Regions from separate parts of the Pseudalkalibacillus sp. NRS-1564 genome, predicted to be linked through region 1. Evidence: riboswitches for the same ligand, from Rfam matches in the RefSeq annotation. Region 1 holds a riboswitch; each other region holds the start of a gene.
What was found. A riboswitch is a leader RNA that binds a small molecule or an ion and turns the genes downstream of it on or off. The one in region 1 is predicted to bind S-adenosylmethionine.

Region 2: another riboswitch for S-adenosylmethionine. It lies ahead of ACIFPW_RS00930 (assimilatory sulfite reductase (NADPH) flavoprotein subunit); the one in region 1 lies ahead of ACIFPW_RS13520 (hypothetical protein).
Region 3: another riboswitch for S-adenosylmethionine. It lies ahead of ACIFPW_RS14750 (homocysteine S-methyltransferase family protein); the one in region 1 lies ahead of ACIFPW_RS13520 (hypothetical protein).

The regions. Positions count from the first base shown of each region.
Region 1 covers NZ_JBITPM010000029.1:4,608-9,372, reverse strand. Annotated here, with positions in the region: gene dndD (DNA sulfur modification protein DndD) at 1-1,731, opposite strand, end outside; gene ACIFPW_RS13530 (DNA modification system-associated small protein) at 1,731-1,916, opposite strand; gene ACIFPW_RS13525 (nucleoside triphosphate pyrophosphohydrolase) at 2,281-2,604, shown strand; SAM riboswitch class I at 2,702-2,804, shown strand; gene ACIFPW_RS13520 (hypothetical protein) at 2,826-3,227, shown strand; partial or broken gene ACIFPW_RS13515 (DNA/RNA non-specific endonuclease) at 3,512-4,407, shown strand; gene ACIFPW_RS13510 (hypothetical protein) at 4,603-4,765, shown strand, end outside.
Region 2 covers NZ_JBITPM010000002.1:105,564-110,328, forward strand. Annotated here, with positions in the region: gene ACIFPW_RS00910 (type II secretion system F family protein) at 1-240, shown strand, start outside; gene ACIFPW_RS00915 (MBL fold metallo-hydrolase) at 420-1,274, shown strand; gene ACIFPW_RS00920 (ABC transporter ATP-binding protein) at 1,321-2,088, shown strand; gene ACIFPW_RS00925 (hypothetical protein) at 2,144-2,518, shown strand; SAM riboswitch class I at 2,678-2,789, shown strand; gene ACIFPW_RS00930 (assimilatory sulfite reductase (NADPH) flavoprotein subunit) at 2,953-4,765, shown strand, end outside.
Region 3 covers NZ_JBITPM010000031.1:21,115-25,879, forward strand. Annotated here, with positions in the region: gene ACIFPW_RS14740 (bifunctional 2',3'-cyclic-nucleotide 2'-phosphodiesterase/3'-nucleotidase) at 1-659, shown strand, start outside; gene ACIFPW_RS14745 (DUF3895 domain-containing protein) at 781-1,770, shown strand; SAM riboswitch class I at 1,863-1,972, shown strand; gene ACIFPW_RS14750 (homocysteine S-methyltransferase family protein) at 2,052-3,101, shown strand; gene murB (UDP-N-acetylmuramate dehydrogenase) at 3,542-4,465, shown strand; gene ACIFPW_RS14760 (YdhK family protein) at 4,624-4,765, shown strand, end outside.

The DNA.
Region 1 (4,765 bases):
TGCAGAAGAGATCATTTGCATTTCCCCTGCGGAGCGATCCTGAATACTGATTTCCTGCATTTGATCACTGTATAGTTTAACAGTATAAGAGCGAATATCGAATTCAATTTTTCCAAATTCGTATTTCTTTCGGAAGAGTTTTGTTAGCATATTGCTGAATTCTTCTTTAATATAATTTGCTTTTAGCTCTGTCATTTTCTCGATATAACCACTGACAACATTATATAATTTCTTAACTGTCTCGAGCTGATTCACTACATCCTCATAATCACTACCTTGATCATTAAGCCTTGTAAGCTGACTCGTTAATGCAGTTCTTGATTCAGTAGCTTTCTTTAACTTCCTTCTGGTAGATTTAAATCGAACTTCTTTTTCCCCGAGTACTTTGGTTAAATCGTCAATTTGTTTGTTTTCATTTGAAATATCCACTGACTCTGGAGCGTTTCTAAGCTCCGTTTCCAAGCTTTCCAATTGATTTGTTAATCGATCAATTTCTGTTTGCTTTGATGAATATTTTTCCGAACCATTCGATTGAAGGTTAGTAAGGTAGTTAAACGTATTAGTAGATAGGTCATGAAGTTCTTTTGCTTCTTGATTGAATTCTTTTATGTCATTATCCTTCATCCAGATGCCTTCACCAATTTCTTTTATTTGGTTTAATTGCTGTTCATTTAGAGGAGGAGTAATGGTTTCACTCAATAACTTGTTCATAAAGTCATGGTAAGGTGTAAGGGAAGCATTAGCGATTACTCGCTTGTTTTTTAACGCTTGTTCATTTCTTAACTGTTTTTTTAATGTGTTAATTTTCGAGTTGAGGATTGTATTGACGCCTTCATTCAAGAAGAGGTTACGAAACTCAGTTTTCATGTTTTGTAACTTAGCATCTATTGATGATTGGCGTTTGATCAACTCTTCTCTTGATCTAGAATTGTTTTTCAGTTTATCGTTACGTTGATTCTTCACTGTTTCAATCTCGCTCTTTAGCTCATCCAGTTCCTTACTTCTTGTTTCTTTCTTTTCTCGTAAAGTCTGAATTTCATCTTCAACTTTCTCAAGTTCGTTATTAATGTTTGAAAGCTTTGATTTACTTACTGATCTTGATAAATCCTGTTCAAGACTTCGAATCATCTTATCTAAATCATCTAATAACTGGTTGTAGGCCTGCATACCAGTGATTTTATGAATTGCTTCAGTCATTTCGCTGCTGTTTTGTCTTAAGATAATATCTTTAATTTCTTCACCGTCAAAGATGAAGAATGGAGCTGAATGATAAGGAATAATTTTATCGATAAATCGGTTATATACTTCAATGTTATCTATTTGTACCTTCTTACCCTGCCTTATACCAGGTCTTCTAACGAGGATCGAGCGCTCTTCGTGAGTCAGTCGTTTCAAATAGTCAAAGCCCCATCTTACTTTTAATTCCCATTCCTCTTTTTGTTCGGTTTCCAACACCAATGTAACAGAGCAAGATCGCCCGCCCTCTTCGAAGAAGGTATTGTTAATGACGTTTGAGAACAATCTCTTATGTTCGCTCTCAGATATTCCTCTTTTACCAAATAAGACATACAAAATTGCTTTTAGAATAGTGGTTTTACCAGCCCCGTTCAAACCACCTAATAAGATAATGTTTTTGCCTTTTTCACGTTCCTCAGGGGGGATGTAAAGATCCACATCCTGATGACCATAGTAGGTTTTATAGTTATCAAAAACGAGCTTCTTTAAAAGCATTAGCTATCCCTTCTTAAATGAAAGTCTATTAAATCACTATATTCTTTTCGACGAGCTCGATCAGAAACATTTTCATAGGATATTTTTTCAGCTTGTCTAATAATTTGATAAACACCTTTCGTGTTTAAATCATTCTCTTTACATAGTTCATTTAGTATTTCTAATTCTTTCTCTTTAATGTTCATACTTTAGACCCCTTAATATAGAAGTATATCTATAAAACATTTTACTATAAAATAGGAGCTAGAGCCAAGGTGGATACAGTATTTGTAAGAAGTGCCATCTATAGACCTAAGCAATGGGAATACAATGAAATACTATATTTTATTATTGTCCGGGTTCTGTCAAACGCCATCGTAATATTCATGTAGTACATAGTGAAATAGAAAAACTCATCAAAAACAAAAGCAGACCTCAAAATCCAGCTATTGTATTTAAGCAGATCTATGAGTTGCTATCTATAATGTAGATTAATCCAGCAATTCCTTTCCAATTTAGATTGTCTTATATTATTATTAAATTAACTGACAATTCAAAGGGGAGAAGGGAATGCCTACCAACAACAAGCTAGTGAGAGATCGGATTCCAGAGATCATTCGTGCAAACGGGAACAAGTTTCATACCGAAATTCTTGAGGAGGCTGAGTATAAAAAAGAGCTGCAGGTAAAGTTAAAAGAAGAACTACAGGAGTATCTTGAAGCTCAGGAAGATAGTCATGCGGTTGAAGAACTGGCGGATGTGCTTGAGTTGATCTATTCATTAGTTGAGGTGCATCATTCTTCCATTGAAGAATTGGAAGAAGTCCGTAGGGAGAAGAGAGAAATTCGTGGTGGGTTTGATGAGCGGGTTTATTTGATTGATGTGGAGGATTAAATAGGTATGAGTGAAAAGTCTCTGCGGTAGTTTTATCTGATTTTTATTCAAAATGGACAGTTTCCAAATGAAGAAGTAAACTAATACCAACTAAATAAGGTTATCAGGAGTGAACGAGAGTAAGGGCTCACTGACTTCACAGCAACCTGCCAGGCGGTAAGGTGCTCCAACCTGCAAAGCATGGCTTTGAATGATAACGCACGGATAGCGGAGGCTCTTTGTTGCATTCATTTGCGATGAAGGGCCTTTTTTGTTCAATTGTTGAATACCTTGTTTATGAGAATAAGGGGGATGAGTTTGTGAACGTCAATCGATTTGCACGAAGCATCATGGCGAAAAGTTATGAAGGGGAAAGTTTTTTGTTACACGTTGCAGAAGTCATTGAGCGTCAACTTAAGGAGTGGGATGAGGCGTATGAAGTGATCGTGATGAAGTTGATTGACTATGAGGTCGTTGTTAAAAAGGAAAACCGCTCTTATGAACTGTTGCTTACCGAGAAAGCATTGCTTTCCCTTCAACAAAAAGAACCTTATGCGCTGGATCGATATTTGTGGCTGGAATTAGAGAAGCAGGGGCTTCAGATTGTGAGAGGAAATGGGGATTATATTGAGAGTGTGATGTGAGCCAATGTTGATAGAAGAGGATTTTGGCAATTCATTTTGATGATTCGAAATCGTGGATGTTTGGGGATTAGACTTGGAAGCTTTTTAAGAATAAGCTGCAAAACTATTTTTTGAAATGAATAGTGTATTTTTTCTGAATGCTTTTGAAGTTATTTAATGTGGTAAAATTAAACTATTAAAGTAATGGATAATAAAAGTGTTAGAAGAAATTATGGTTCCATTTTTACTCTTTCTTTTGATTTTTTTAACATTACGAAATTTCCCTATTATAGGAGCGTTCTAATATGAAAACGAAAATGAACTATTTCATCTTATTTTTAACGATCATTTTTATAGTTGGTTGTACCAATTTAGAAAAGGCATCCAATAAAGATGCAGAAACAAATACACAAGAAGTAAGTACAGTTGAAACAAATGAAAATAGTGAAAAAGGAGAATCGAACACTACGGTTGTTGATGAGCCAGTAGAAGAGGAAACACCAGACCCAACAGAAGATGAACAGTTCTCAGGATACGAACTTATTGAAGTTGATGGTGGAGATTTGTCTGGACATCGAGAACCTAACGTCGTCGTTGATATTGGGTACGGTGACCGTGAATATTGGGCATTTACGAATGAATACGGACAACTCGTACGTGTCGTTGCTGACGAAATCATTCTACAAGATGATGGTAACGAACCTGTATTATCGTCTGGCAGGTACTATTCTGATGAGGCAAAGGTTCCGGGCGTCGAAAGTGACGTGTTAGACGAAGGACATATTATTGCTGATTCTCTCGGAGGGGTATCGAATGCTTATAACATTACCCCACAAGAGAGTACACTTAACCGACATGGTGATCAAGCTTATATGGAAGACGCGATCCGTAGCGCAGGTGAAGCTACGGATTTCGAAGCCATTATCACCTATTCGGATACGGAAAAGCAGATACCTTCAAGTTATCAGTACACGTATACTTTGAACGGAAATGAGATCGTTGATACATTTGATAATGTGAACCCTGATGAAGTCAACGCATCACTCGGATTAACTGAGAGCGAGCCTGACGATTCAACGCCTTCAGACACAGAGGGTGATATTTCTAGTATTGATACAAATGGTAATGGACAAGTGACGATGATCATTGGTTATATCCTTATATGCGTGATAATGATAATGACGGTATGGTAGGTGAATAAGAGTCTAGAAAAATATAGTAGGTGATACGTAAAGGGTATATCGCTTCGCCGGGACGGTTTTTATGATGCGATATTTCGAAAAAAGGTAGTGGAGCATTAATTATTAGTATAATTGATGCTCCTTTAATTTTGGAGATGGAATCGATAGAACCGTCCCGACGATTCTAAGACTTAACAGAATCGGAGGTTTTTATTGTGAAATCGATAGTTAAGCTCGTTTTCTTATGTATGATTCTCTTTATAGGAGGTTGTCAAATAGGAAATGACAAACCAATCACGAATCCCGAAAAAGTGTCTACTGAAGATTTACCTGATACTAGAGCGATGCAGGATGAATTTACGAGAAGTTTTTTGAAAT
Region 2 (4,765 bases), on a different contig from region 1:
TATTTTCAAAGTGTGATGATGTCGATTATTCAAGCCGATCATCTTGGAATCGGAATGTCAAAAGTTATTAAAAATATTACGGCACGCATTCGTGAACAGAGACGTGAACGAGCACGCGAGCAAGCGATGAAAGCTCCAGTGAAAATGCTCATACCTATGGTTCTCTTTATTTTTCCACCCCTCTTTATCATTATCCTTGGACCGATGGTAGTGAAGATCGTCGTGGATGGCTTTGGTTAAGAGAAGACGAACACCTCCATTTCTACTGCAATGCAAAAAAATCACCTTTTCTAAACGACGCTTCCATTTGGAGGTGTCTATTTTTGTATGTAGTAGAAAAAATACGAATACAAAACTTCAAAATGATAAAATGGAAATAAGAAATTTCATCGAGGTTTGTATTTTAAGGAGGACAATAAATGCAACAGATTAAACAAATTGGCAATCGCTTTTACTATCAAACACCAGTTTCCGAAACGGACCGACCGATTCTAGGAATGGTGATTGGAGATAGAAAGTCTCTGATGATCGATGCTGGGAATTCAGAGGACCATGCTCGTTATTTTCTAAAAGAACTATCGGAAAAAGGATTCAAGGAACCGGACATGGTCGCGCTCACTCATTGGCATTGGGATCATATCTTTGGACTATCGGCGCTGAAAGATGCAGTCTCCTTATCCTCGCATCAGACGAAAGAGGAAATTAGTAAGCTTATTCCATTAGGATGGTCTGATGATGAGTTGGATGAGCGGGTGAAAGAAGGCACTGAAATTGAATTTTGTGCAAATGCGATCAAGAAGGAATTTGTGGATTCTCGAGACATTACGATTACGCTACCAGATGTAACGTTTGGTGAGAAAATGGAGATTGATCTTGGTGGTGTCACGTGTATTCTTCACCCTGTTGGAGGCGATCACGCGGCTGATTCGGTTGTGATTTATATGAAGGAAGAGAAAATCCTTTTTCTTGGAGACTGCTTTTATCCTGATATTTTTTCAGAAAAAGTCAACTACACTGTTAACACAACAAATCGACTGCTTGATCAATTAGAAAGCTTTGAGGCAGAATGGTTCATCTTATCACACGGGGAGGCAATCTCTAAGGAGGATTTTAAGAACGAAGTGAACCTTTTACGTGCTGTTGCTTCTATTACTGAGGAGTGCAATGGTGATGTTACACGTATGCAAAAGTTGTATGAGCATAATGTTGGCAGAGACTCACGCGAAGAGGAGCTTGAAGTGATTCAAGAATTTGCTAACGGGTATACGATGTAAAAAGCGCTAGTTGGAATGACTTTCTTCAAAGAACGGAGTGGGATGTATGGCAATCATTCATGTAGAAAATGCTTATTACACACGTGAGAAACAGATGATTTTATCCGATATTTCTTTTTCCGTAGAGAAAGGACAGCATCAGGCCATTATCGGATTAAATGGATCAGGTAAAACGACACTACTTCAGTTAATTCACGGCTCGATCTGGCCACTGCTTCGCTATGATCCCGTCGTTGAAGTATTGGGGCATCGTCTTGGGAAAACTGATTTGAATGAGCTTAGAAAATCTATTGGCTGGGTGAGCAACGCTTTCACTGAGCGTATCTCGCCGATGCAGGAGCAGGTGACGGAACAGGAAGAATCGCAAGCGATGAAGATGATGCAGGAATGGGGGATTGCTCATTTACGCGGTAAACCTTTTCGAATTTGCTCTCAAGGTGAGAAGCAGAAAGTCCTGATAGCGAGAGCTTTGATGTCTTCGCCAAAGCTTCTTATTCTAGATGAACCGTGCAACGGACTTGATCTATATTCACGCGAACAGTTATTAGCTCAGGTTGAACGACTTGGAAAAGAGGAAGATGGTCCAACCATATTGTATATCACTCATCATATTGAAGAGATTTGTCCCGTATTCACTCACGCCATGATTATGGAAAATGGTCGAATTGCAGTGAATGGCAAGAAGAAAGATGTGTTAACAGCTGAACATCTTAGTAAAAGTATGGGCGTCCCTTTAGAAGTGACGTGGAACAGAGAGCGACCTTGGGTTCAGGTGAATTCAAATGAGATGAAGCCAGCTTATCCATCTGCATAAGGACCGTGTATCTCAAAAATGCCCAAATTCGTTCATCGTCAAAAGGAGGTATGTATTGAAGGATTTTGATTCGCTAACTCATAAAGAAATTGCGATTCGATATACGGTATTGACGCTGTTTCTATCGTCTACCATTTTTATAGTGGATTACGACCTTCCACTCTGGGCGTATGTCATATGCATGCTTCTATCGATATTTGGTATTGCGGTGAACTTGTTGAAATGGAAACGTGGGAAAAAAGTTAACGTCACATTTAAAGATCATGTCATTCGCTCCTGCGTTTTTTCTTTCATGGCCTTTCTCTTGTTGGTGCTGCCTTTTGACTACAGTTGGTTGATGATTCTTATGATTCTATCTCTTGTCATGGCGAATACGATTGATTTCATGCGCATGCGGAATAGGATACAAGAGGGGCAACGGCAGGGATAAAAGACCTGAATCATTTGGATTATTTTTCATGAAGATTGCTGGTGTTATCGCCATTTAGTTAATTGAATGATGATAATTTTCTAATAATATATTGACTTTTATTCGATCACGAGATAACATTTGAACCAATCATTGTCATTTACAATTTGATAGCAACATTTCTTATCAAGAGAGGTGGAGGGACTGGCCCTATGAAGCTTCGGCAACCGATGAGATGATCCTTCATCTCATACTGTGCCAAATCCAGCAGGTTTATCCTGAAAGATAAGAAGACTGGCTTCGTACTTACAAACCTTTCTTCTTATGTTTTGAGAAGAGAGGTTTTTTGTGTTGAATGGGTTAGGGGGAATGCAGACGAATTTATTTGCTATTAATTCCGAGTAAACTACTTTCATTACATTGAATTAAATTTTAGTATTGTGAGGTGGATTGTATTGCAGTTACAGGTTGTGAATAGCCCTTTTGACAAAGAACAAACGGAGCTTTTAAATCGTCTCTTACCAACATTAAATGAGACGCAGAAAATATGGCTGAGCGGATACCTTTCCGTACCAGGTAGCTCTGAAGCTGCGGCAGCTACTGAGACGATTGCTCAAGGTGTTTCTGCTTCAGAAGCATTCTCTAAACAAGAAGCAAAAACACGTGAGCTTACGATTCTCTATGGCTCACATACTGGCAATTGTCAGTCACTAGCGGAATCTTTCTTTGAGCGATTGGAAAACGAGAAATACAACGTTACCCTTTCATCGCTTGATGATTTTAAGCCAAAGTCGCTTAAAAAAGTAGAAGATTTATTATTGATTACAAGCACCCATGGAGATGGCGATCCTCCTGATAATGCGTTAAGCTTCCATGACTTTGTTCAAAGTAAGAGAGCCCCTGAATTAGATGGTCTCAGATTCTCAGTCTTATCACTTGGTGATAGCTCCTATGAATTTTTCTGCCAAACCGGGAAAGATTTTGACAAGCGCTTTGAAGAATTAGGTGCAACAAGGCTCTATCCTCGTGTAGATTGTGATCTTGATTTCGAAGAGCCTGCAGAAGAGTGGTTCGAAGGCGTGACGGGAGTATTGAAAGAAGATCAGTCTACGAGAGAATCGACTTCTGAAACAAAACCTGATGAGTCGAATCAGACGTATTCCAGAACGAATCCATTCAAAGCCGAAATTCTTGAGAATGTTAATTTGAATGGACGTGGATCGAATAAAGAAACACGGCACATTGAGCTTGATCTTGAAGGATCGAACCTTGAATATGAGCCGGGTGATAGCCTTGGTATTTACCCGGAGAATGATACTGCTCTTGTCCGTCAGCTAATCGATGAAATGAACTGGAAGCGAGAAGAACAGGTTACGGTGAACAAAAAGGGTGACGTTCAGCCACTTGAAGAAGCTTTAACGAAAACATATGAGATTACGAGTCTCACAAAGCCATTGCTCAAGAAGATTGCAGAGCTGACATCAAGTTTTGAGCTTAAGCGCATGGTTGAAGCGGAAGGCGAAGAACTAAGAACATACCTTTACGGTAGAGATTTAATTGATTTGGTGAAGGACTACGGACCGTGGACCGTCTCGGCACAGGAGTTTGTAAACGTTCTGCGCAAAATTCCGGTTCGTCTTTATTCGATCGCAAGCAGTTCAAACGCAAATCCAGATGAAGTTCATCTCACAATTGGGGCACTAAGGTATGATGCACATGGTCGAGCTCGTACGGGCGTATGCTCTGGCCAATGCGCAGAGCGCTCACAAGCGGGGGATACACTCCCAATATTTGTGCAGCGAAATCAAAACTTTAGACTTCCGGATCATCCTGACACCCCTATCATTATGACAGGCGCAGGCACTGGCGTAGCGCCGTACCGGGCATTCTTACAAGAGCGAGAAGAAAGTGGCGCAAGTGGAGAAACGTGGCTATTCTTTGGTGAACAGCATTTTGTCACAGACTTTCTTTATCAAGTCGAATGGCAGAAGTGGTTAAAAGATGGGGTGCTTTCTCGTATGGACGTGGCGTTTTCTCGTGATTCAGAAGAGAAAGTGTATGTTCAGCACCGCATGCTCGAGCGAAGTAAAGAACTATACGAGTGGCTGCAAGAGGGTGCGCACGTCTACGTATGTGGAGATGAAAAGTATATGGCAAAAGACGTTCACGTGGCACTCGTTAACATCTTAGAGCAACAGGGGAATTTCAGTGAATCAGAAGCAGAAGCTTATCTTGCAGATCTACGTAACGCGAAACGCTACCAGCGCG
Region 3 (4,765 bases), on a different contig from region 1:
ACGTATATCCGAATACACTGAAAGCGGTGCTGTTAAATGGTGACGAACTGAAGGATTGGCTTGAAATGTCAGCAGGCCAATTTAATGTGATCAACAAAAAAGATAAACAGGAACAGCCTTTAATTAATCCTGATTTCCCTTCTTATAACTACGATGTGATTGATGGCGTTACCTATCAAATCGATGTTACTGAACCGGCGAAATATGATATGAGTGGGAGTGTAGTAAATGCTGATGCGAATCGAATTAAATCGCTAAAATACAACGGAGAAAAGGTAACGAAAGATATGTTCTTTATCGTCGCTACAAATAATTACAGAGCAACAGGCGGTGGGCATTTCCCGCACTTAGACGGTTCGAATATTGTCATTGATTCACCTGATGAGAATAGACAAATTTTAATTGACTATATTCTTGAAAACAAGACAATTAATCCAACAGCTGATCAGAACTGGTCATTTCACACAGTCAATAAGAAGAAACTGAACGTCACTTTTGAATCCTCGTTACGAGCCAAAACCTATGCGGAAAGCATTCAAACGATTCATTTTGTTGATGAAACAGAAAATGGTTTCGCTAAATATACACTCGACTTAACGAAACAGAAAAAAGAAAAGCATCATCATAATCATAAGGGCGAGCACGGCCGCCATCGTTAAGAACGAATTCACGCCAATTCATCAGGATTGGCGTTTCTTATTTTAAGAATTTATCCTATGCAAACAATAGTGGAATATTTACTGATATAATGGCATTACTATCGTACAGAAAGGGATTTATATGACACAAAGCCTGACAAGCACCCAAAGAGATGAGCTTTTTTCAGATCTGACAAATGAACAACAAACGTATGTAATGAATTTTCTTAAACGCGGTAAGAAAACGACTTTCGCGAATGTCATTGCTAGAAGTAAAGGCCGGATGATTCCAAGTGGAGCAACGGATGAAGAAATCAGGATGCTGCTTGATGATTGGATACTAGAAGATTACATCGATGCAGGCTTCATTTCAGATGATTTGAAATGTGAGTGCGGTCGCTCTTTACGGTATCAATATGTTGTTCGACATGCAAAAACAGGGGAAACGCGGCGTTTCGGGATAAATCATTTCGAAGAGCATACCGGATTACCCGCTTCCATTGTGAGAGAAGTTGTGAAGGGATTTATGGAAATAGATTACGAGTTGGATGAGCTACTGTTGAAAAGACAGAACGGCTATCCTACATACGACATTCCTGAAGGATTGAACCTTCCACAAGACATTGAACAGCCACTTTCATTAAATCTTCCATTACTAGATCTACAAGAAAAACGGCTAAACAGTTTAATCAGATCTTATCGTGAAGACCAAGAAGCTTTTCAAAGAGGGAGCAACACTGTAGAACAAGTAGTCAAACCGAAAAGCAACCAGGAAGAACCGAAATCAGAAGAGGAATTACAAGGTTCCTTTGATTTGTTCGCGGAAGAAGTTCAAGAACCATTACAAGAAAAGACAAGCCAGAAACCTAAGGAAACCTATTTTGTAGGGGACCTTTCATTTACAACACAGGAAGCGATAGACTCCTATATTCAGCAAGGTATGGAAAGCGCCCTAATGATTTGTGAGCTTTTGATTAAGGAAGGAAAGGTACAAGACAAGAGATACTCCACAAAGAAACCAAAAATTTATTATGCTGTTTGTACCTACCTCGATTCATTTGTTGCATCTGGATCAATGTCAGTCGAGCCGATAGGACGTGAAGATCGCATCTATCGTTTGAAAAGTAAGTGAATATCCTAACATTTCGTAATTATCAGATAAGTGATTGACATTTCCAGTTAACCGGTCTATAATTTCACACATGTTCAAAAATTAAATCAACACTCTTATCAAGAGCGGCGGAGGGAATAGGCCCTATGATGCCCGGCAACCTTTCAACTTCAGTTGAAGCTGGTGCCAAATCCTACAGGTGATATCACCTGGAAGATAAGAGGAGGATTATGTTAGCAAACCCTCTTCTTATTGTTTAAGAAGAGGGTTTTTTATTTTATCCAGAAAAGGAGCTGTTACACATGAAAAGAACACTTGAAGAACGATTGCAAGATGGTCCAGTTATTTGCGGGGAAGGTTATCTATTTGAACTAGAGCGTCGTGGTTATTTACAAGCAGGATCATTCGTACCCGAAGTTGCCCTAGACAACCCTGAAGCGCTAAAACAAACGTATCGTGATTATATGCTTGCAGGTTCTGATGTCGTACTTGCTTTTACGTATAATGGTCACCGAGAGAAAATGAGGATTATTGGAAAAGAAGAATTGTTAGAACCGCTCAATAGACAAGCCATCCGCCTGGCTAAAGAAGTTGCGAAGGAACACCCTGAAGAAGAAGCGCTAGTTGCTGGAAACATTTCAAATACAAACTTATTTGATCCTGAAGATGAGGAAAGTAAGGAACAAATTCGGTCAATTTTTGCTGAAATGGTGAAATGGAGCAAAGAAGAAGGCGTTGATTTCATCAACGGCGAAACCTTCTACTTCTATGAAGAAGCCAAAATAGCGCTAGAAGAGATTCAAAAGCAAGGTCTTCAAGCTGTGATTACACTCGGACTTATGAGTGAGAACATTTTAAGGGACGGCTATACGGTTGAGGAAGCTTGCCGTTTATTAGAAGAGCAAGGTGCACTAGTTGTTGGCATGAATTGTTTTAGAGGGCCTGCCACAATGCAGCCTTACATTGAAAAAATTAGACAGTCTGTTAACGGCTATGTTGGTGCTCTTCCAATCCCTTATCGTACAACAGAAGAACACCCAACATTCTTTAACTTACCAGACGGTGGCTGTGCGTGTACATTGCCAACAGAGACGACCTTTCCAACCTCTTTAGACCCGCTTTATTGCAATCGCTATGAACTAGCGGAATGGGCTAAGGAGGCACAGCTGGTTGGGGTCAATTACTTGGGACTCTGTTGCGGGGCTTCTCCAAGTATGCTGCGAGAGGTGGCTGAAACAGTTGGCAGAACAACTGTAAACTCGGTATATTCTCCAAATATGGAAAAGCACTTTTTGTTTGGAACGGATGAGACATTGAAAGATAACAATACGGCTTATCGAACAAAGGCCTAATTTATAACAACAACCGGAGAACTTAATTTCTCCGGTTGTTGTTTTTTTACCAAAAACCCTATCTGTACACCTGTACTACAGTATTAAAATACATTCATACATAGGATATTATATCTACTACATTTTTTCTATAAGCTGATTATTTTTGATAACGTTGGCGACGATTAGTAACAGTATCTGTAGAAGAGTAACGAATACAATGATTTATGCATTTGATAGGATAACAGCATTTTTCCAATCACGATGTCTGAGATTGATTTTTCCGCTATATAAGTTGCTTTCCAATTAACATTCTTTTCGAATTAAAGGCTTCTTTTATGAAAAACATCATATTTATCAAGTAGTTGTGTTATTATTTTAAATGTGTTTGAATATGTCCATGAAACATTATTGAACTCAAACCACAATGAAAACGAACTGTTTTATAAGCGAGGTAGCCTATGAATAATCAAAATGTATTAAATGAACTCCGCTCCATTTTACCCAGTGCGGAACTGAAGATAAATGAGCCATTAAATGCACATACGTATACAAGAATGGGTGGATGTGCGGATGTCCTTGTGTTTCCTAACACGCTAGAGGACGCACGAGCAGCAGTTGAGTACGCCTATCAATCTAACTATCCATTAACCATTTTAGGAAAAGGCTCTAATGTTATTATTCAAGATGGAGGCATTAGAGGAATTGTCCTGAATCTTTCGTCACTAAAAGCCATTCAAAAAGAAGAAGAAAAAGTTATTGCTCAAGCTGGTGCACGTATTATTGATGCTTCTGAATTTGCTCGTGACAGCAAACTAAGTGGGCTCGAATTCGCATGCGGAATCCCAGGATCTGTCGGCGGAGCTGTTTATATGAACGCAGGAGCATACGGTGGAGAAATCGCGGATTGTCTCGAAAGCGTTCTTGCTGTAACAAAGGAAGGAAAGCTCGTTAAATTGACAGCTGATGAACTTGATTTATCTTACCGTCATAGTAATGTAGAAGAAAATGGTCTTCTTGTCCTTGAAGCTACTTTCGAGCTTAAAGTTGGAGAGTATGAGGATATTAAAGCAATCATGGATGACTTAACGGAAAAACGTGAAACAAAGCAACCGCTAGAATACCCTTCATGTGGCAGTGTGTTTAAACGTCCTCCTGGCCTTTTTGCTGGTAAGCTCATTCAGGACTCACAGCTTCAGGGTACACGAATCGGTGGAGCTGAAGTCTCCAAAAAGCATGCTGGCTTTATTGTAAATATCGATAATGCGACAGCGACTGACTATCTGGACGTGATTCATCATGTGCAGCAAACAGTAAAAGAAAAGTTTGATGTCGATCTTGAACGTGAAGTTCGCGTCATCGGGGAACCACCTGAAAAACCATAATTCACATGACAGCCGCTCTTTCTGTAAGAGCGGCCTTTTAGTGTTCTTTCACCGATATTCGATAAATCTGTGAACAAATGAAATCTGCACAATAAGTGCATACTTTACGGATAAAGTAGATATTGGCATACAATTCCAAAGACTAGAGGAGGACTATCATGAAAAGTAAAACTCAATTGATTGGTGTAATAACATTATCAATGGCGCTCATTCTTGCTGCTTGTGCAAACAACAATGAACAAGTAAATGAAAACTCTAATAACACAGAGGCAAACTCTGAAAGTAATATGGAAGGGATGA